One region of the Aliihoeflea sp. genome, then DNA from elsewhere that is predicted to be linked to it. Evidence: predicted binding sites of a transcription regulator. Region 1 holds the regulator's gene; each other region holds the start of a gene.
The links. Region 1 encodes LexA, which represses DNA repair genes until DNA is damaged. Its sites were predicted from a motif close to TGTTCNNNNTGTGTTCNG; they were not measured.

Region 1 (7,138 bases):
AGTCCAGCCCGAGCCATTTCAGCCCGTCGAGGATCGCGGCGGTCGCGGCGTCGGTGGAACGCTCACGGTCGGTATCCTCGATCCGCAGCAACATCTCGCCGCCCGTGTGCTTGGCATAGAGCCAGTTGAAAAGCGCGGTGCGCGCGCCGCCGATGTGCAGATAGCCGGTCGGCGAGGGGGCAAAGCGGGTGACGACCTTGGAGGACATGATTGCTCCTGGAGAACTTGGGGAGGCGCACGGCTCGGCCGCGTCGCGGGCGCTGTGGCCATTCGTGGTGGCTCATGTAGCATAGGCGGCTTGAGGCGCAAGCGGGCGGGCAGGGGATATGGCCGGGGACACGCGTCAGGACGAAGAATGGCGCGCCTTCGTTCCGCCCGGCGAGGCGGACGTGGACGGCATGATCCTTGTTCACACCGAAACCGCCACGCCGCTCGATGCGGCCCCGGTCACACGACGAGAAGTTTCAGCGCGAACCCTCCCGATTGGCGCGGCAGCGGCCCGCGCGGTCTCCGACGAGCGCGATCGCGGTACGGGCTTCATCCTTTTGCCGGTCGCTATGGCGGTTGGCGTTGTGGTTTACGGCGCGCTGCCGTTCGAGCCCTCGCTTTGGCTCGTAGTGTCGGCGCTGGCAGCGCTCTTGCTGCTGGCGTCTCTTTGCCGTGCCTGGCCCGCGATATCGTTCATCGTTCTCGCCCTTTTCGCCACCATGGCAGGCGTCGGGCTCGCTGGACTGGAGACATGGCGGACCGGCACGGCGATGATGGGATCGGAGATCGGAACCGAGGTGACGGGGCGCGTGGTACGCATCGAGCATCAGGCGACCGGTCGCACGCGCCTGACACTGGATGTCGCATCGACGGCGCGGCCCGAACTGCGCTACGCGCCCGACCGGGTTCGTCTCTCCGCACGGAACGTGCCGGCCGAGCTGCAACTCGGCATGACGATCGTCGGCATCGCCCGCCTGATGCCACCTTCCGGCCCGGTGCGGCCAGGCGGCTATGATTTCGCCTATAACAGCTATTTCGACGGCATCGGCGCAATCGGATTCTTCCTGCGCGATCCCGAGCTCGCCGCCTCTTCGCCGCCGCCCGACCTGCGCGAGACGCTGGTCCTGCGGCTCGAAGCCGTACGCCTCGCCATCGCCGCTCGGGTGCGTGCCGTTCTCTCGGGAGCGGAAGGCGAAATTGCAGCCACGCTTACTGCCGGCGTGCGTGCGGGAATACCCGAAACGGTCAACGAGGACCTGCGCAAGACAGGGCTTGCCCACATCCTGTCTATCTCCGGATTGCACATGGCGCTCGTCGCCGGCACGGTGCTCGTGGCCATAAGGGGCGGTCTGGCGCTCTTTCCGGTGTTTGCGTCACGTCGCCCGGTCAAAAAATACGCCGCCATCGTCGCGCTGATTGCCGCCACGCTCTATCTGGGAATTTCCGGAGGCGCCGTTGCCGCGCAACGCAGCTACATCATGCTGGCGGTGATGCTCGTCGCGATTCTCTTCGACCGGGCGGCCATCACGATGCGCAATCTGGCGATTTCCGCGATTATCGTCATCGCGATATCGCCGCACGAAGTCGTCGGACCGAGCTTCCAGATGTCGTTTGCCGCGACGGCGGCACTCATCGGCGCCTATGGCTGGTGGAGCGAACCGCGCCGCGTGCCCGACGCGCCGCGAGCCGAACGCGGCGCGATCGGTCGCCTTGCCGCAGGCGCGTTCAAGTTCATGCTTGGTCTTGCCGCGACTTCGGTGATCGCCGGGCTCGCGACGACGCTTTATGGGGCCTACCACTTTCACCGCGTCTCGCCTCACGCGCTCTGGGTCAATCTCAGCGCCATGCCGATCGTCTCGGCGATCATCATGCCTTTCGCGGTGCTCTCGGCCCTCATGATGCCGTTCGGCCTCGAGGCGCTGCCCCTGCGCGTCATGGGCGCAGCAATCGGGGTGGTTACCGATATCGCCGCGTGGTTTGCGGCGCGCTCGCCGATCGATGCCGTCGGTTCGCTGCCCGTCGCTGCCGTCGCGGTGCTCACGGTCGGTCTCGTCGCCATGACCGCGCTGTCGGGCAAGTTGCGCCTGATCGCGCTGCCATTCCTGATCCTGGGGACCGGCCTCATCGCAAATCGCGACCTGCCGGATGTCCTTGTCTCGGAGGATGGACGGCTCGTCGCCATCGCCGGCCAGGGGCGGACGCTTCACGTCAATCGATCCCGGCCGAACGGCTTCACGATCCAGAACTGGCTGCATGGAATGGATGCGGACCGCGTCCAACCGCCTGCCGATGCGGCGACGCCGGCCGAAGCGATTGACCAGGCCTCGACCGTGCCGGGCTTTTCCTGCGCGGCCAAGACATGCGTCGCGCAGGACGAGCAAGGGCGCCTAGTGGCTCATGTACCGGACGCGATCGCCGCTTTCGCATTCTGTACCAGCGCCGCGCTGATCGTGATCGATGATGCGACTGCGGGCAATGTCTGTCGGACGGGAGAGGCGGCGATCGTGACGAAGCAGGACCTGGCACGGCGGGGCAGTGCGGAAATCCAACTGGGCAACGCAGGTGCCCTGCCAAACATCATCCACGCCATTCGCGAGCCTTACCGGCCGTGGCACAGCCACCGCCAATTCTCCCGCGAGGCGCGCGGAATGCCGCCCTATCGCCGCGATTGATCCCGCCGCCGCTCAGTACTTGCGGAGCAGCCCGACCAGCTTGCCCTGAACCTTGACGCGCTCGGACCCGTAGATCTTCGTCTCGTAGGCCGGATTGGCGGCTTCGAGGGCGATCGACGCGCCCTTGCGGCGGAAGCGCTTCAAGGTCGCCTCCTGATCGTCCACCAGCGCAACGACGATTTCGCCCGGCGTCGCGGACTGACCCGCCCGGATGATCACCGTGTCGCCATCGAGGATGCCGGCCTCGATCATCGAATCGCCATGGACGTCGAGCGCGTAGTGTTCACCGCCCGCCAGCATCTCCGGCGGCACGGCGACCGCGCGGGTCGCATGCTGGATCGCGTCGATCGGGACGCCGGCGGCGATCCGGCCCATGACGGGAATCTCGACCGGCGCCCGTGTCACCGGAATCGGCTGCGCCTTCTCGGCTCTGGCCGCCGGCTTTTCCGACAGGCTGCCCTGGATGACGCTCGGCTGGAACCGCCGCGGCTGTTGGGAGATCGATTCGGGCAGCTTGATCACCTCGAGCGCGCGTGCCCGGTTCGGCAGGCGACGCAGGAAGCCGCGCTCCTCGAGTGCCGTGATGAGACGATGGATGCCGGACTTGGAAGCCAGACCGAGCGCCTCCTTCATTTCGTCGAAGGACGGCGGCACGCCGCTCTCCTTCAGCCGCTGATGGATGAAGAGCAGGAGTTCGTGTTGCTTGCGCGTGAGCATGGCAGTCCTTACAAGGAGAATCGCCGAAAAACAAAACCAGAACAAACTTAACCGTTCTTCATGTGTTCTGCAACAGGCGCGTGAAAGTCGAGCAATCTGGACGAAACATGGCCCATACCAACCGAATTCTTTTCTGCCTCGGCGCGCTTTGCGGCGCCTGCGGTGTCGCACTTTCGGCGGTCGCCGCGCACCGAGAGGGCACGCTCGGCACCGCGGCCAACATGCTGTTGTTCCATGCACCGGCGCTGATGGTGCTGGCAGGTCTTCAATTCGGCCGGCTCCAGCTTGCCGGCACCTGGATTCTCGCGGTCGGGCTCGCGCTCTTCTGCGGGGACATTGCTGCCCGCGCATTTCTCGGCGACCGGCTGTTCCCGATGGCCGCACCTGCCGGCGGCATGCTGTTGATCGCCGGCTGGGCCGTCGTCGCGGCTTCTGCGCTGTTCAGCCGGCGCGGATCAGCCTGATCGCGTCGTCGCGTCCGAAGAGATAGAGAAGCGTGCGGATCGCCCGCCCGCGCGGCGTGGCGAGGTCGGGGTCGCGCTGGAGGAAGAGCCGCGCATCGTCGCGCGCGACCGACAACAGGTCGGCGTGGTGTTCCAGGCGGGCAAGCTGAAAGCCGGGTGTGCCCGACTGGCGCGTGCCGAGGAGTTCGCCTTCGCCGCGCAGTTTCAGATCTTCCTCAGCGATGCGGAAGCCGTCTTCCGTGTCGCGCATCACGGTCAGCCGCTGCTTAGCGACCTCGCCGAGTGGCGACTGGTAGAGGAGGACGCAGCTCGACGCCGCCTGTCCGCGCCCGACCCGGCCGCGCAACTGGTGAAGCTGGGCGAGGCCGAAACGCTCGGCATGCTCGATGACGATGATCGTGGCGTCGGGCACGTCGACGCCGACTTCGATGACGGTCGTACCGACAAGGATGCGCGTGCGCCCGGCCTTGAAATCGGCCATCGCCTCGTCCTTTGCTACGCCCGACATTCGACCGTGGACGAGCCCGACGTCTGGGCCGAAAATGTCTGCAAGCGCCTTGTGGCGGTCGGCGGCCGACATGACGTCCATGCCTTCGGCTTCCTCGACCAGCGGGCATATCCAGTAGATCTTCTGCCCCTCGTCCACGGCGCGGCGCATCCGTGCGATCAGGTCCGACAGGCGCTCGAGCGGCAGGGTTACCGTCTGGATCGGCTGGCGGCCGGCCGGCTTCTCGTCGAGGCGCGAGACGTCCATGTCGCCGAAGGCCGTGAGTACCAGCGTGCGCGGGATCGGCGTCGCGGTCATGACGAGAATGTCGGGCGCCACACCCTTGGCACCGATGGCGAGCCGCTGATGGACGCCGAACCGGTGCTGCTCGTCGATGACGGCGAAGGCGAGGTCGTGAAAAGTGACGCTCTCCTGGAAGATGGCGTGGGTGCCGATGACGATGTCGATCGTCCCGTCGGCGATGGAGGCAAGTGTCTCCGAGCGCTCACGGCCTTTTTCGCGACCAGTAAGGATCGCGGCGCGAAGCCCGGCCTGTTCCACCAGCGGCGCGATCGTAGCAAAATGCTGGCGCGCAAGGATTTCGGTCGGCGCCATCAGCGCGGACTGGCCGCCGGCCTCGGCGATCCGCGCCATGGAGAGAAGCGCGACCACGGTCTTGCCCGAGCCGACATCGCCCTGCAGGAGCCGCAACATGCGGTCCGGCTTGGCGAGGTCGGCCTCGATTTCGGTGATCGAGCGCTGCTGCGCGCCGGTCAGCGCATAGGGCAGGGCGTCGCGGATCGCCGCGCCCTTGGCGCCATCGCCGAGCCGCGCTTGGCCCGCGACGCGCTTCATGCGCAGCCGCACCAGCGCGAGCGCGATCTGCCCGGCCAGAAGCTCGTCATAGGCGAGCCGCCGCCATGCGGGGCTTGCAATGTCGCAATCGGCGGGCGCTTCGGGCTGGTGAAGATGAAGAAGGGCTTCGCGAAATTCCGGAAAGTCGTGCCGGCCAAGCACGGTCTCGTCCTGCCACTCGGGAAGGATCGGCATCCGCTCCAGCGCGGATGCGACCGCCTTGCGCACCAGTTTGGCCGAAAGCCCGGCCGTCATTGGATAGACCGGCTCGATCGCGGGCAGGGCGCCAGCGTCGGCCTTGGCGACGATGTGGTCGGGATGCACCATGGACGGGCGGCCGTTGAACCACTCGACCTTGCCGGAGACGACGATCTCCCCGCCAACCGGCATCAGCTTTTCCAGCCATTGGCCCTTGGCATGGAAGAAGGTGAGTGCGATCTCGCCGGTCTCGTCAAAGGCGAAGACGCGGTAGGGCATCGCGCCACGGCCACGTGGTGGCGCCTGGTGGCGATCGACGGTCAGGTCGAGCGTCACGATCGACCCTTCGCCCGAAAGCGCGACGCCTGGGCGGCGCGTGCGGTCGATCACCGAATGGGGCGGCACGAAGAGAAGATCGGCCGCGCGCACGTCGCGGCCCGTCGTGTCGGCCGAGACGATGCGGCGCATCAGTTCGGCCGTCTTCTCGCCAATGCCGGCGAGCGAGGTGACGGGCGCGAAGAGGGGATCGAGTTCGGTGGGACGCATGGCGCGGGATACTATCGAGGCAACTTCGTTGCCGAAAGGCTGACATCGCGTTTCCCAGACGCTATATGCGCGGTCCAACCCGGTAGGCCCTTTATGTCCGAAAATCCCGCTGATCTTCTCGATATCCGCAAGCGCAAGGCGCGTTTTCGCGCCTGGCATCGCGGGATGCGCGAGGCCGACCTCGTCATCGGTGGCTTTGCCGATCGTGAACTCGGCAAATTCGACGAAGCGCAGCTCGAACTCTTCGAATCCCTGCTCGGCGAATCCGATGGCGACATCGTCAAGTGGATCACCGGCGAAATGCCGGTGCCGCCGCATCAGGACAACGAAATCGTCCGCCGCATGATTACCGACGCCCGCAGCCTCGCCACTTGACATGACGCTTCTCAATCCCATTCACATCTCCGCCAAGCACACCGGTGAACCGACGGTCGTCGACGGCGTTGCCGATGGCTACGAGGCCTTCGCGCTGGCGGCGATTGCGGCTGCGCAGGATGGCCCGGTCGTCTTCGTCGCGCGCGACGGGCAGAAGATCCCGGCGCTCGCCGACATCCTGCAGTTCGTCGCGCCCGGCCTGCCGGTGCTCGAACTGCCGGCCTGGGATTGCCTCCCCTATGACCGCGTTTCGCCCGGCAGCGACGCGGTTGCGCGTCGTCTGGACGCGATGGCGTCGATCGCGGCGCTCCGCAAAAAACCGCACCGCGCCATTGTCCTCGTCAGCGCCAATGCGGTGCTGCAAAAAATGCCGCCGCTCGATTTCGTCGCCGGCCAGACGCTGAGCGCGAAGCCCGGCAACCAGATCGACATGAACGACCTCGTCGCAAGGCTGGAGACGAGCGGGTTCGAACGCGTGGCGACGGTGCGCGACGTCGGCCAATATGCGGTACGCGGCGGCATCCTCGACCTGCTCGCGCCCGGCGCGGAGGAGGCATTGCGGCTCGATTTCTTCGGCGACACGCTCGAATCGATCCGCGCCTTCGACCCCGCCTCGCAGCGCACGACCGGCCAGCGGCGCGAATTGCGGCTGCAGCCGATGAGTGAGATCGCGCTGACACCCGACACGATCAGCCGCTTTCGCCGCAGCTACATCGAACTTTTCGGCGCGCCATCGCGCGACGACGCGCTCTATGCCTCGATCAGCGAGGGCAAGCGCTTTGCCGGCATGGAGCACTGGTTGCCGCTCTTCTTCGAGACGGTCGAGACAATCTTCG
Region 2 (7,138 bases), 130 kb from region 1:
GGCAGGCGACGGGCTTGCCAACATCATGGCCAATGTCGATCGCGCGTCTGCGTCCGTCGCCGAACTGACCGCGAGCGCGCAGGGCACGTTCGCGCGCGTCGATGGCGCCGTCGCCAATGTCGAGGCGATCATCGGCGAGGTCGATCCGCAGGTGATCGGTGAAGTCGTTACCAATTTCTCCGCCGCCAGCGACACAATCCGCCAGGCCGCGGCCGACGTCTCGTCCGTGGCCGAGACCGTCAGCGGCCGTTCCGACGATATCGACGCGATCATTTCCGATGCGCGTCTTCTGGGCGAACGGCTCAACCAGGCTTCGCTTCGTGTCGATTCCGTTCTCGTGCGCGTCGACGACCTGCTCGGCTCGGGGCAGGCCGATGGCGTGATCGCCGATACGCGCGACACGCTGCGCAGCTTCCGCCAGGTCGCCGATACGCTGAACGAGCGCATCGACAGCCTGCTCGGCTCGGAAGAGACCGAAGGGCTCATCGCGGATGCACGCCAGACGCTCGATGCGTTCCGCGGCATGGCGAACACGATCGACGCGCGCGTCGACGACGTGCTGGGCTCTGAAAACACACAAGGTCTGATCGCCGATGCGAGTGCGACGCTTGCCGCCTATCGTCAAGTCGCCAACACGCTGAACCAGCAGGTGGGGGTCATTTCGGGTAATCTCTCCCGCTTCACGGGGCAGGGCCTGCGCGAGGTCGACGGACTGGTCCGCGACACGCGCCAGTCGATCAACCGCATCGAACGGGCGATCACCGATCTCGAGCGAAATCCGCAGCGCATTCTGGGCGGGGGTGCCGGCGAGGTGCGGCAGTTCGACGGACGCCAGCGCCGATGAGGGAACCAATCATGTCAAATGACAATTCTAGGGCTGGGTGTGCGCGCGCCGGTTGCATCCGCCTCGCTCAATCCATCATCTCGGGGGTCGATCTGTGACATTGCGTTTTCGTTTTCTGGCCTTGGCCGGTCTCGCCCTTTCCTTGTCCGGCTGTGCGCTCCTCGGTGGAGGCCCGGCACCGCTCGACACGTTCGAACTGACCACGACGGCCACCGCTGCCAGCGGTCCGCAGCGCGGCCGGACCCAGATCCTGATCGCCGAACCGACTGCATTGCAGTCGCTCGACGGCCAGGAAATCGTGATCCGCACGTCGCCCGGCTCGATCGAATATCTGTCCGGCGCGCAATGGTCTGACCGACTGCCGCGCGTCGTGCAGGTGCGCCTGTCCGAGTCGTTTCAGGCTTCCGGACGTCTCGCCGGCGTCGGGCTGCCGGGCCAGGGGCTGGCGATCGACTACCAGATCGTGACCGAAATCCGCTCCTTCGGCGTTCGCGTCGACGGCGGAGCGCGGGCCGATGTCGGGCTGTTCGTCAAGGTGCTGAACGATCGCAACGGATCGGTGCGCGCGTCGCGGCTGTTCACCGCGCAGGCGCCCGTTGCCGGAACAGGCAACGTTGCCTACGCCGCAGCCCTCGACGAGGCGTTCTCGCAGGCGATCAGCGAACTTGTGCCGTGGGCGATTTCGGCTATGTAGCCACCGCTTCGCCGATGCAGGCGCGGCGCGTCAGCGAACGGTTCATCGCATCGATCTGGCCGATGGCGAGATTGCGTTGCCGTACCTCCTCGGCACGCAGATCGGGAATCAGCGGGCCGACGCCCATGAACCGCGATTCTGTTGCCGGCGTGCGCTGAACGGTCGGCGCCACGCCATATTGTGCAGCCAGCGCGTTTCGCTCGCCGATCAGTTGCGGGCAAGGCGTGTCGTCATAGCGGATCGAATTGACCACTTCCGCTTCGAGCCCTTCATTCAAGGTCGTGCAGCCGGCGGCAGCCAGAAGAGTGAAGGCGGCGACGAGTGGAACGGTCTTGTGCATCGGCAGGCAGGCTCTCGTGAGTTTGGCGGCATAATGCACGGAATCCGATCGCATTCCAGCTTGATGGCAGGACGGGATCGCGAATCCGCCGCATTCGATGCTAGAAGACGATATGCAGCGGATTCGGGGTGTTTCCGCACGCTCAGGACAAATGCTGGAGGGAATCTTGACTTCGATGAAGCTCGCCGTCGCCGCGACGGCTCTCATTTTCGCTGCCGGGTGCACGACCGATCCGTTTACCGGTGAGCAGCGCATGTCGAATACGGCCGGCGGTGCTGCGATCGGCGCGGGCCTCGGCGCGCTCGCCGGCCTTGCCGTCGGTGGCAGCGACCGTGCTCAGCGCAACGCCGTTCTCATCGGCGCCGGTGTCGGCGCGCTCGGCGGCGGCGCCATCGGCAACTATATGGACCGGCAGGAAGACGAGTTGCGGCAGCAGCTTCAGGGCACCGGCGTATCGGTCACGCGTCAAGGCGACCAGATCATCCTCAACATGCCGTCCAACGTCACTTTCGATACCGATCAGGATCAGGTGCGCGGCGAATTCTACAACACGCTCAATTCGGTCGCTCTTGTCCTGCGCCGCTACGAGCAGACCGTGGTGGACGTCAATGGTCACACCGATTCGACCGGCAACCCGTCCTACAATCAGGGCCTGTCGGAGCGCCGTGCGCTTTCGGTCGCGAACTATCTCAACGCGCAGGGCATCGATGGCCGTCGCTTCGCCGTCAACGGCTTCGGCGACCGCCAGCCGGTGACCTCCAACGCGACACCGGAAGGCCGCCAGCAGAACCGCCGCGTCGAAATCTACCTCGCGCCGATCACCTGATTCTGCAAATGAACCGAAGCAAAAAAGCCCCGGATTTCCGGGGCTTTTTCTCTGTTCAGAGCGCCTTGGCGATCTTCGCCGCCAGCCGGGCGTTGTTCTCGACCAGCGCGATGTTCGTCTTGAGGCTCGCGCCATCCGTGAGTTCGAGCAGCCGGCCGAGCAGATACGGTGTCACCGCCTTGCCCGTGATGCCCTTGGGGCCAAGCTCGGCTTGCGCCTGCGCAATATGCCCGGCCATGATCTCGGCCGGAATTTCCTGGTCCTGCGGCACCGGATTGGCGATCAGCATGCCGCCGCGAAGACCGAGTTCCTGACGCGTTAGGTGGAACCCCGCGATGTCTGCCGCTTCGTCGAGCCGCAATGGAGCAGGCAGCGCAGAGCGCGACGACCAGAACGCCGGCATGACGTCCGTGCGGTAACCGACGACCGGGACTCCGCGCGTCTCCAGCACTTCGAGCGTCTTTTCGACGTCGAGAATCGCCTTCGCGCCGGCCGAGACCACGATGACCGGCGTGCGTGCCAGTCCGTCGAGATCGGCCGAAATGTCGAAGCTCGTCTCGGCGCCCTTGTGGACGCCGCCGATGCCGCCCGTCGCAAAGACCTGGATGCCGGCGAGTTCAGCCGCGATCATCGTCGCGGCGACCGTGGTGCCCCCTGTCTTCTTCTGCGCCACGGCAAAGGCAAGGTCGGCACGCGAGAGCTTCATCACGTCCTTTGCCTGCGCGAGGGCGTGGCGCTCGGCGTCGGTCAGTCCGATCTTGATTCGCCCGTCGACGATGGCGATCGTCGCCGGAACGGCGCCTTCCTCACGAATGATCGCCTCCACGCGCGCAGCCATTTCGCCGTTCTGCGGGTAGGGCATGCCATGGGTGATGATCGTGCTTTCGAGCGCGACGATCGGCTTGCCGGCATGCTTTGCGGCGGCGACTTCCGTGGAATAGTCGAGATAGGCTTGGCTTGGCGTCATGTCAGGCTCCGATGACTTCCGGCACGTCGGCCAGGCGTTTCAGCAATTCGGCCTCGTCGAAATCCGCGACGACGGTTTCGCTCTCGATCGTCAGCGACGCGGCGGCGATGCCATGGCGCACCGCTTGGTGGAAGTCCAGCCCTTGTAGCATGCGCGCCAGCGTCACGCCGGCCAGCGCATCGCCGGCGCCGGTGACGTCGCGCACGTTCCTCACTTCGGGCGGCGTCAGCTTCGCAAGGCGACCTGCGTCAAGCAAGAGGAGCCCGCCGCTCCCGGCGGTGATGACGGCACGCGCAAGCCCCTTCTCGGAAAGCGCACGGCCCAGTGTTTCGTCGGGTGCGCCGGCGCCAAGCCCGCTGAGCGCGCATGCCTCGTTCCGGTTCATGAACAGCATCGACAGCGATTTGAGGATCGGTTCCAGCCGCTGAATTTTGGCCGGCGAGACACCGATCGCAAAAAGGGGCAGCGCCCTAATCGACCCGGCAAGCCGCTCGAGCGCCGGCTGCGGCAGGTTGGCATCGGTCAAAATGCCATCCGTACCGCTGATGGCATCGCGGAAGGGATGCCTGCGCAATTGCTTGTCGAAGGCCTGCTCGTAAAGCGCCATGTCGGCAAAGCCGCAAACGAGTTCGCCCGTTTCTTCGAGGATTGCGGTGTAGCTCGGCGTCGAGCGGTCCAGAAATGTCGCGGAAATGTCGCTGATGCCGGCGGCGATGATCGCATGCTCGACCATCTGCCCGGCGGCATCGCCGCCGCGAACCGACAGCATTGCCCCTTGCGCGCCGACGCGACAGGCGTTGCGCAGCGCGTTGAATGCGCCGCCGCCGACCTCCTCGCGCATCGCGCCGGGATTGGACGCACCCGGACGGTACGGGCCTGAGACGACACCACGCCGGTCGATATGAGCGCCGCCCACGGCAAGAATCGAACATCGCCCGATCATGGCGCCACCCGCGCGCCGGCCGTTGGAATCGCGCGGCCGAGACGGCCGACGACCTTGCGGAAGAAGGAGAACATATTTCGAACCTGTGCGACTAAATCCATATATTCCAGTGGCTTGACCCCACTTGCAAAAAGGGAACAAAAAAGGTACAAAAATCTACGGGACACGGAACTGTCCATCTTCGCTGACCAGCACGGGGTATGTATCATGGCTCAGAATTCATTGCGGCTTGTAGAGGACAGATCTGTGGACAAGACAAAGGCACTCGACGCTGCGCTTTCGCAGATCGAGCGTGCGTTCGGCAAGGGCTCGATCATGCGGCTCGGCGCGAACGAGCAGGTAGTGGAAATCGCGACCATTCCCACCGGATCGCTCGGTCTCGATATCGCATTGGGCGTCGGCGGCTTGCCGAAGGGGCGAATTGTCGAGATTTACGGGCCGGAAAGCTCGGGCAAGACGACGCTTGCGCTGCATACGGTTGCCGAAGCGCAGAAGAAGGGTGGCATCTGCGCTTTCGTCGACGCCGAGCATGCGCTCGATCCCGTCTATGCACGCAAGCTGGGCGTCGACCTTGAAAACCTGCTGATCTCGCAGCCCGATACGGGCGAGCAGGCGCTGGAAATCTGCGACACGCTGGTCCGCTCCGGAGCGATCGACGTGCTGGTGGTCGATTCGGTCGCCGCCCTGACGCCGCGCGCCGAAATCGAAGGCGAGATGGGCGATTCGCTCCCAGGCCTGCAGGCGCGCCTGATGAGCCAGGCGCTGCGCAAGCTGACCGCGTCGATCTCGCGGTCCAACACCATGGTCATCTTCATCAACCAGATTCGCATGAAGATCGGCGTCATGTTCGGGTCGCCGGAAACCACGACGGGTGGCAACGCGCTTAAGTTCTACGCCTCGGTCCGCCTCGACATCCGCCGCATCGGCTCGGTCAAGGATCGCGACGAGGTCGTCGGCAACCAGACCCGCGTCAAGGTCGTCAAGAACAAGCTTGCACCGCCCTTCAAGCAGGTCGAATTCGACATCCTGTATGGCGAGGGCGTGTCGAAGGTCGGCGAACTGGTCGATCTTGGCGTCAAGGCTGGCGTGGTGGAGAAGTCGGGCGCCTGGTTCTCCTACAATTCGCAACGTCTTGGCCAGGGTCGCGAGAACGCCAAGCAGTTCCTGCGCGACAATCCGGAGGCTGCCCGCGAGATCGAACTGGCGCTACGCCAGAATGCCGGCCTGATCGCTGAAAAGTTCCTTGAAGCAAAGCGTGATGGCGACGGCGAAGATGATGCGGATTTTGATGACGCCGCCGGCATGTAGATCCGGGCGGTCGCGTTGACGAAGAAGGCCGTCGGATGTTCCGGCGGCCTTTTTCATTCGTATTTTGGAGGAACCGCCGTCGCTTCGCGCAATCGGCCTGGCGTTCGGTGCTGATTTCTGGACAGCCCAATTGCCTGACGCTAAAAGGCGTTCTTTCCCCGTTTCCGCGGGCAGTCAGCACGTAAAGGTTCGCAGATGAGTGGCGTCAACGAAATCCGATCGACCTTCCTCGACTATTTTCGGAAGAACGGTCACGAGGCGGTTGCGTCGAGCCCGCTCGTCCCGCGCAACGATCCGACGCTGATGTTCACCAATGCGGGCATGGTCCAGTTCAAGAACGTCTTCACCGGGCTTGAGACGCGCCCCTATTCGCGCGCGGCGACGGCGCAGAAGTGCGTGCGTGCCGGCGGCAAGCACAACGATCTCGACAATGTCGGGTACACCGCGCGCCATCACACCTTCTTCGAGATGCTGGGCAATTTCTCGTTCGGAGACTACTTCAAGGAAGAGGCGATCACGCTCGCCTGGAACCTGATCACAAGGGAATACGGTATCGACCCGACGCGTCTGGTCGTGACCGTCTACCACACGGACGACGAAGCGGCCGCGCACTGGAAGAAGATCGCCGGGCTTGGCGACGACCGCATCATCCGCATCGCGACGAGCGACAATTTCTGGGCCATGGGCGATACCGGCCCCTGCGGCCCGTGTTCCGAGATTTTCTACGACCACGGCGAAGGCATTTCTGGCGGCCCTCCCGGCAGCCCGGATGAGGATGGCGACCGCTTCATCGAGATCTGGAACCTCGTCTTCATGCAGTACGAGCAGATTTCGAAGGAACAGCGTATCGATCTGCCGCGTCCCTCGATCGACACCGGCATGGGGCTGGAGCGCATCGCGGCCGTGCTTCAGGGCGTTCACGACAATTACGACATCGACCTCTTCAAGGCCCTGATCCGCGCTTCCGAAGAAGCGACGGGCGTCAAGGCCGAAGGCAAGAACCGCGCGAGCCACCGGGTCATCGCCGACCATCTGCGCGCCGCGAGCTTCCTCATCGCCGACGGCGTCCTGCCGTCGAACGAGGGCCGTGGCTATGTCCTGCGCCGCATCATGCGCCGCGCGATGCGGCACGCGCAGCTTCTGGGCGCAGCCGATCCGCTGATGTGGCGCCTCGTGCCAGCGCTCGTGCGCGAGATGGGCCAGGCCTATCCCGAAC
Region 3 (7,138 bases), on a different contig from region 1:
CATTCGATCCCGAGCTTCACAACCGGCATGGAACTGCTGGCGGGGCGCGAGACGTATCGGCGCTCAATCACGATACCTGATGCAGCGACAACGGGACCGGCGTATTATCAGGTCGTGCTCGATTACATCTGCAATCCGCTGCAGCGCATTCTGAGCTGGCCAGTGCGGGTGTATTCGCCGCCAATCAAGTTCGAGATCAAGGGCAAGAACCCATAGACTGACCGCGTAGAATTGCCTCACAAGGGCTGGCCCCGTCGTCTCTCCGGAGATGGCGGGGCCTTTTATGCGTTCACGGGCGAATATCCACGTTGGCGCCGCACGACCATCTCGCGTGCCTCGATAAGCGCCATCTCCAGGAGGAAGGCAAGGAAAGCCTTTCGCGCGGCCTTGGCCTTCATGAGAGCAAGTTCGATCAGTCGAGTGTCGTCGGTCATCGGTCATACCTCCCAATGAACATGCTAAGTTTCTAATGCTAAGGAGGTCTTGGATTTTTGCGCCAACTCGCCTGGCATTTGCGGATATGTCGTGCGCCGGCGTTCCTGAATTCTCGTCCGGGCCTCAAATGCCAGAAGCGCGGTCATCTTCCAGCTTACCCAGGACAGCCTTGCGCGCCGCCGCATCGTGCCCGATCGCCTCGTGGAGCGCGCTTTCGAGCAGAAATTCGAGAATCTGCGCGTCAATATCGAACGCCAGTTTGCGCGCTTCCATGATGTGTCGGGCGATCTCGATACGTCTGGGGTCCAAAGGCGCGATCATGGCTGCCCTACCTCGACGAGTTTATGATCGGGCAGGGGTCTTTGCAGCGATTTCGCTTCGTCCCACGGCGCGCGCAGCCAGACGTCGATCGCTTCGGGTGTCGTGAGGATAACCGGCATCGCCTTCGGATGAATCGGCGCCACAACCGCATTCGGCTCAGTCGTCAGAAAGGCGAAGATGTCCGCGGTCACCATTCCCTCCTTTGCCTTGCGCACGCTCGTCCAGGTCGTCCACATTCCGGCGAAAGCGAATAGCGGCCTGGTGTCGTCAATCGCAAACCAGTGCAGCGGCAGGCGGCCATCAGGCCCGCGGGCCTTGCCGTACTCGCTGAACGAGGTCGCCGGGACCACGCAGCGGCTCTCCACGCCCTGCCACGGGCGCCAGTGAGGCGAGGACAGGTTACGGACGTTCGTCGTGCCGGCATCCGGCTCGATCGCGAGCAGCCGCTTGAACTCGTCCTCGTCGACATCCTTGCCTTTCGCACGCAGCTTTTCGACCCGCTTCACCGTCGCGTCGAAGATCGCCTTCTTCGACGATGGCATTCCCCAGCGGGCACGGACCAACTCGCGGCCGATGGCACCCTCGCGAACGATCGGCGCGGGATAGTCGGGGTAGATGTTCTGCGGCTCAAGGTTGCCGACGCTATTGGTCATAGCTCGGGTCAGCTCGAGAATGGCCTGTGGGCCGATCGTGATGTTGTAGAGGTTACACATATTGAATGTCTTTCACCGGCGGTGAGGGTCGTCAACTGGAGGCGGCCAGAATGGCCGTCGTCGCGACATCGACACGTCCGGCCCGACGTGGAGGGTCTGCTCGACCGGCCGGCAAATGACGCGCTTACCCGACCCTGGCTTGAAATGTTTAGGGTCGAATCGCCATCCGTCGCAGAATCTGATGATCCTGTCGGCGATCAGCGGATCGCGTAGGTAGAGCACCACAAGCTGTTCCCCATTATCGTCAATTGAGCCCTGTCCGCGCCGCGCGGTGTGCCGACCCATCCACGGGATCAACGGTCCCCATAGGTCTCGGGGCACAACAATGCAGATCGGCCAGTCCCGTTTGACGTGCGACAGCCGGAGTTCACCCTTGCGTATGACCATCGGTCGCGATCGTTGGCTGCCAACCGCGGGTAAAGCCCGAGCTCACAGCCAAGCTCGCCAGTGCGAGTTCATGGCGCAGTCGCTCGATCTCGATCATTGCGGTTTCCAGCGCGGCGCGCATATCGCCGGCATGCTCGATGATCATCCAGTCGACATCGTCGGATTCGACGACAGGGGCAGGGCGCGGCATGAAACCTCCGGGCAATAGGAGATCGATCGCGACGCGGTCGGGGCGCCGGCGCGGCATCAATCTCGATTGGTGATGTTCCTAGAATGTTCTCGCTGGCCGGGAGAGTCAATCCGGAAAGGATTGCTGTCCTATCGTTGCCTCAATTCTGGTGAGAAGCGGTGCGGGGCAGCCGGGGGATTTCTCAGTAGTTTCAAGGGACCGATTTGGAAACCCGGTGCGGGTGCGGGGTGGATTTTGTCGAGCGTTTCCGGCACGTTGGCGAAAATCGCCGCAATACAGTCAAGACTCCCACTATCGCGCTCAAGCAGCGTCTGAATCGCGATTGCGCCGTCCGGACACGGGCGGCCACGGAGCGTCAACTCCGATAGCGGCGGCAATGGTTGGCGCCATCCGCCCAGCACCTCGATGGGATAAATGCTGCACCCGCGACCCTTTCGGGCGGCAGAAGGCTGCAGCGGCAATCCTTAAGGAAATGATGATGTCCCAGGAGGAATTTTCCTTCCAGGCGGTGGAGCCCGTGCGCCCGCCGGCAAGCTATCTCGGTGGCAAGAAGCTGCTCGCGCAGCGTCTGGCCGCCATCATGGAGCAGATCCCGCACTCGCTTTATGTCGAGGTCTTCGTGGGCATGGGCGGCGTCTTCTTTCGGCGCCGGCTCGTGCCGAAGGGGGAGGTCATCAACGATCGAGCTGGCGACGTCGCCACGCTCTTCCGGATCCTCCAGCGCCACTATCCTCAGTTCATGGACATGCTCAAGTTCCAGGTCACCTCTCGGCGGGAGTTCGAACGTCTGTCGCGATGCGACGTGTCGACGCTCACCGACCTCGAGCGAGCTGCCCGGTTCCTCTATCTCCAGAGACTTGCCTTTGGTGGGAAGATCCACGGGCGATCGTTCGGCGTCGACGCGGGTGGAGCGGCTCGGTTCAACGTCGGCCGCCTCGGGCCCGTCCTCGAGGAGGTGCATGAGCGTCTCGCCGGCGTGGTGATCGAGAACTTGGACTGGCGGGATGTGCTTGATCGCTACGATCGGCCGGGCGCACTGTTCTATCTCGACCCTCCATACTTCGGTTGCGAGGGCGACTACGGGAAAGAGCTGTTTGCTCGAGCCGACTTTGCCGACATGGCAGCGCGCCTGGCTGAACTGAAGGGTCGCTTCATCCTGTCACTGAACGACGTGCCGGAGGTCCGAGAGATATTCTCGCGCTTCCAGATCGTCGACGTGCCGATGACCTACACGGTCCGTGGCGGTGTTGGAAAGGACGTGCGCGAAGTCATCATCATGAGGGCAGATTCGCCGTTGCCGGCCAATCTTCCGGCCGATGCGAGGTGCTCATGATGCTGCGGCAGAGCGGCCAATCGGTGCGGAAACGGTGCAGCGCTCGGTGCAATTCAGGAATGTCGGGGCCTAGCCCTTGAGTGTCTTGGTCGGAGTGGCAGGATTTGAACCTGCAACCCCCTCGTCCCGAACGAGGTGCGCTTGCAGCGACATCGAAGCGCCGACATTGCCTATTTACTCGGTTTCGTCGGACTTGGGCGGGATTGTGGCTGGCGCGTCGTAAAGCCGATCTATGAAGTAGTATAGACCGTGGAACGTGGTGACGACCATGTGGCTGGTCGCGACGAGAAAAATGGATAGCGAAATGTCGCCCACCCACAACGGCACCCAAGCTCGTATCACATCCGCTGAGACCACCATTAGGATGGCGCTGAACGAGAGCGACAGTGCAAGCAGCGATAAGTAGCCGAACATGGCGGTTACATACTCGCGACGCGTCAACGCGCGGTCCTCCCCGTCTTCGCGCACGAAGACTTGGCCGAACTGCATGACTTCGTCGAGCCCCTGCAACGCGCCAGAGAATGAAGCCACGCCGACGAGTGCGGCAATGTAGAAGCCTGTCAGAACGCCTGCGAACGCTCCGAACCGATCGACGAATCCGCTGGGTCCAAAGAAGTTCGCTGGGGAAAGCCAGAACGGCAAGCTCAGCGCAGTCGCCAAAAGAACGACCGGAATCGCATCACGCCAAATGAGGCGCTGTCGCGCTTCATTTTTTAAGGCTAGGTATCGGAGCGGGTAGGAAAAGATGAACAAGATCACCCTCCAGCTTTGATTGCTACCGCCTTCTCTACAACCTGATCAACAATGTCGACAGCGCATGCGGCCAAGGGGAGCGGAAAGTCGACCTGATCAGATCGTACAAAAAGAATCTCACGCGCTTCCTGTTCTTTTTCGAGGCGAACGGTCCTTTTTCGCTTGTCCGAGAACGATATATCGACGTTGAATTGATGCCATCCGGCATCTTTGGCTCTCGTTAAGAGCGAAGATATCCGCGCCTTGAAATTTTCAGCTGTCACCACCTGCTTCACTCGCAGCCGCATCGTTTCGTTTGTCGGTTCGAACATGCCGTCGGCGTCGGCGAAGGGAGCCACCGCAGGACGCGTGAGTGTGACGAAGTCGATCTGACCATCTTCCAGAGCCTTTTCCATTGTCTCCGACTTCAGACCTTCAGCCTTGACGAAAGAGTAGCTCTCTTTTTCGGTTTTCCCTTTTTTGAACGGATAGGTGTATTCGGCCAGAGCCCTTCCCATAATCTGGCGAATGACACCCATGCTGATCCCAGGAATTTCTTCGAGTACCGCCCGATAAGTACCACGTCGAATAGCGGGTTCGCGGATGACGAGATGAGCCGATACGGACTGTTCCTCGTTCGCCGCTTTGGTCGACGTTCTCACAGTCACGATCCTTGCGCCCGCCGCGTTTCCTGCGGAGGCCTGCGATCGAGCCTTCGTGCGATAGGTAGGCTCGGCGGCGTCCGGGCTGGCTCGGTGAAACAAAAGCACAAGAGCCCGGTCGGCGGGTCGATACTTGACGCTCATCAATTCGACGATATCGCCGTTTGACTGAACTTCCAGCGCGGTTTCATCGTCTACACGCTTTTGCAGCGCATCCCGGATGCTGTAGTTGCGATCGTCATGATTGAGCGGCAGGAAGGCGGCATCCTTGTGTCGCGGCGCTACCGTGATGTCATACTGACGAAAAAACCGAGAGAACTTTTCAAGAAACATGACCCCACCTCCACAATCACTGCGAGTAATGCGGTTCTCACGAGCATTGTAAAGCGCTGACCCTTGGGACGGCCTGGTCGGTTAACAGAGTTTCGAACCTCAATGCCGTCGCGCTCCCATTCGCACGCACCAGCCAGATGTCCTGACTGCTTCGAGACATAGGCGGAACACGGGAGTGACACGACAGGTCGGCAGTGACACAAGGGCTCTGAAAACGCAGGGCTTCTAGGTGCTTCCCAAGCTGCTGACTGGGTGGCCGAACTGCGCAGATTCCAACGAGCAGGAGATCTGCTGCTCGGTTTCAAATTAATGCTCAAAAGGCACCGAAGTGGCCCTTTGGATGTTGAAACCGATCCAGGGAATTTTTGGGAATCGTGCCGGCCTGTCACGCCGGAGGTCGCGGGTTCGAGCCCCGTCACTCGCGCCATTTCTTTCAGCAAATCGCTGTCGAAATGTTTCAACTCGTCTCTCACGCCAGGTTCCGACTTCGCAATTCTACGGCTGTTCTTCCCCGCCGGTCTCGACCTGCGGGGCGATCTCGTCCGTCGCCTCGGGTTCCGGCTCGCGCGCCTGTTGCGTCAGGAGCAGCAACACGAGCGCAATCCCCGCCAGCACTTTCCAGAATCCTGCCGCCAGTCGCTTTCCCGGATCGTTGATCATCGTACGACTGTCCCGCGCGTTTAGCCCTCATGCAATGCTCAAAACGAAAAAGGCCGGGCTTGCGGCCCGACCTCTAAAGTCTCGACGGCGGTGCCAGTACATCCGTGGTCACCGGCCGGAGACGATCTCTCGTAGAACCATAGATGGGAATCGATTCCCCATCCTGCAAGGGGTCATCCGCGCGGGCGTCGTCGCTCCCGGCGATTTCCCTCGCCTCCGCTTTGCGAGGCAAGCTTGTTGCGCATCGGGCCGATCCGCGCCTCGATCGCCTCGACGTTCGGGCGCTCGCCTTTGGTGTGGCCGTCGATTGCCGCGCGCATAGCGGCCAGATGCCCGAACGACGTGCCGCAGCAGCCGCCGACGATCCGCGCCCCGCCGTCGACCGCCAGCCGCGCATAGTCGGCCATCAGTTCCGGCGTGCCCGAATAATGGATCTCAGAGCCGCGGAATTCGGGAATGCCGCAATTGCCCTTGACGATGATCGTCGCGTCGGGCCGCGCCGCGCTCATGTCGAGGAGCGAAGCAAGGATGTCGGACGCGCCGACGCCGCAATTGGCGCCGACCGCGACGGGATGCTGCGCAAGCTGGTCGCCGACCTCGTGGATCGCGTCCGGCGCAAGGCCCATCATGGTGCGGCCGGCCGTGTCGAACGATCCGGTATAGGTATAGGGCAGGCCGACCTTGATCGCGGCCTCGGCCGCCGCCTTGATCTCGTCCGGTGCCGACATGGTCTCGATCCACGCGACCTCGGCACCGCCGGCCTTCAGCCCCTCGATCTGCTCGACGAAGGCGGCAACCGCCTCGTCATAAGTCATCGCGCCGAGCGGGACGAGCAGTTCGCCGGTCGGCCCGACCGAGCCCGCCACGATGACGCGCCGTCCGGCTGTGTCCGCGACGCCGCGCGCGATCTGCGCCGCCTTGCGGTTGATCTCGTGCACGCGATCCTGCGCATGGTGCAGCTTCAGCCTGTGCCGCGTGCCGCCAAAGGAATTGGTGAGGATGATGTCGGCGCCCGCATCGACGAAGCCCTGATGCAGCGCCTCGATCTTCTCCGGCGCGGTCTCGTTCCAGAGCTCCGGCGCATCGCCGGCCTCAAGGCCCATCGCGAAGAGATTGGTGCCGGTGGCTCCGTCCGCGAGGAGGACGCCTTTCTCGGCGATCAGGGCGTCGATCGGATTTTCCATGGAAGGTCTCGATTTGTTGCTTGCCGAAGATATAAAGAAATCTTTATATCTGGTCAATCGATCGGGGCGTCCGCCAGTTGCCGGCAATAGGCGGCGGCCTCGTGAGAGTTGATTTCGGCCGCGCGAATGAGGTTGTCGAAATGCCGCGTCAGCGTGCGCACCGGCGTCACGGCGTTCAGCACCAGATA

Region 2: recA (recombinase RecA) is a predicted target of LexA. The motif match lies at 4,748-4,765, and genes of this name have one in related genera.
Region 3: ACT6QU_RS02320 (dehydrogenase) is a predicted target of LexA. The motif match lies at 2,120-2,137, and genes of this name have one in related genera.

The regions. Positions count from the first base shown of each region.
Region 1 covers NZ_JBQVMV010000002.1:444,846-451,983, forward strand. Annotated here, with positions in the region: gene gltX (glutamate--tRNA ligase) at 1-208, opposite strand, end outside; gene ACT6QU_RS05235 (ComEC/Rec2 family competence protein) at 327-2,660, shown strand; gene lexA (transcriptional repressor LexA) at 2,673-3,377, opposite strand; gene ACT6QU_RS05245 (DUF423 domain-containing protein) at 3,485-3,841, shown strand; gene recG (ATP-dependent DNA helicase RecG) at 3,819-5,927, opposite strand; gene ACT6QU_RS05255 (succinate dehydrogenase assembly factor 2) at 6,021-6,302, shown strand; gene mfd (transcription-repair coupling factor) at 6,304-7,138, shown strand, end outside.
Region 2 covers NZ_JBQVMV010000002.1:312,631-319,768, forward strand. Annotated here, with positions in the region: gene ACT6QU_RS04600 (MlaD family protein) at 1-844, shown strand, start outside; gene ACT6QU_RS04605 (ABC-type transport auxiliary lipoprotein family protein) at 939-1,538, shown strand; gene ACT6QU_RS04610 (hypothetical protein) at 1,531-1,878, opposite strand; gene ACT6QU_RS04615 (OmpA family protein) at 2,054-2,704, shown strand; gene ACT6QU_RS04620 (pseudouridine-5'-phosphate glycosidase) at 2,760-3,671, opposite strand; gene ACT6QU_RS04625 (carbohydrate kinase family protein) at 3,673-4,614, opposite strand; gene recA (recombinase RecA) at 4,822-5,922, shown strand; gene alaS (alanine--tRNA ligase) at 6,118-7,138, shown strand, end outside.
Region 3 covers NZ_JBQVMV010000001.1:445,617-452,754, forward strand. Annotated here, with positions in the region: gene ACT6QU_RS02300 (hypothetical protein) at 1-216, shown strand, start outside; gene ACT6QU_RS02305 (hypothetical protein) at 282-434, opposite strand; gene ACT6QU_RS02310 (hypothetical protein) at 559-756, opposite strand; gene ACT6QU_RS02315 (SOS response-associated peptidase) at 753-1,469, opposite strand; gene ACT6QU_RS02320 (dehydrogenase) at 1,837-2,046, opposite strand; gene ACT6QU_RS02325 (DNA adenine methylase) at 2,525-3,379, shown strand; gene ACT6QU_RS02330 (hypothetical protein) at 3,554-4,132, opposite strand; gene ACT6QU_RS02335 (hypothetical protein) at 4,135-5,106, opposite strand; gene ACT6QU_RS02340 (hypothetical protein) at 5,602-5,766, opposite strand; gene bmt (betaine--homocysteine S-methyltransferase) at 5,940-6,950, opposite strand; gene ACT6QU_RS02350 (helix-turn-helix domain-containing protein) at 7,004-7,138, opposite strand, start outside.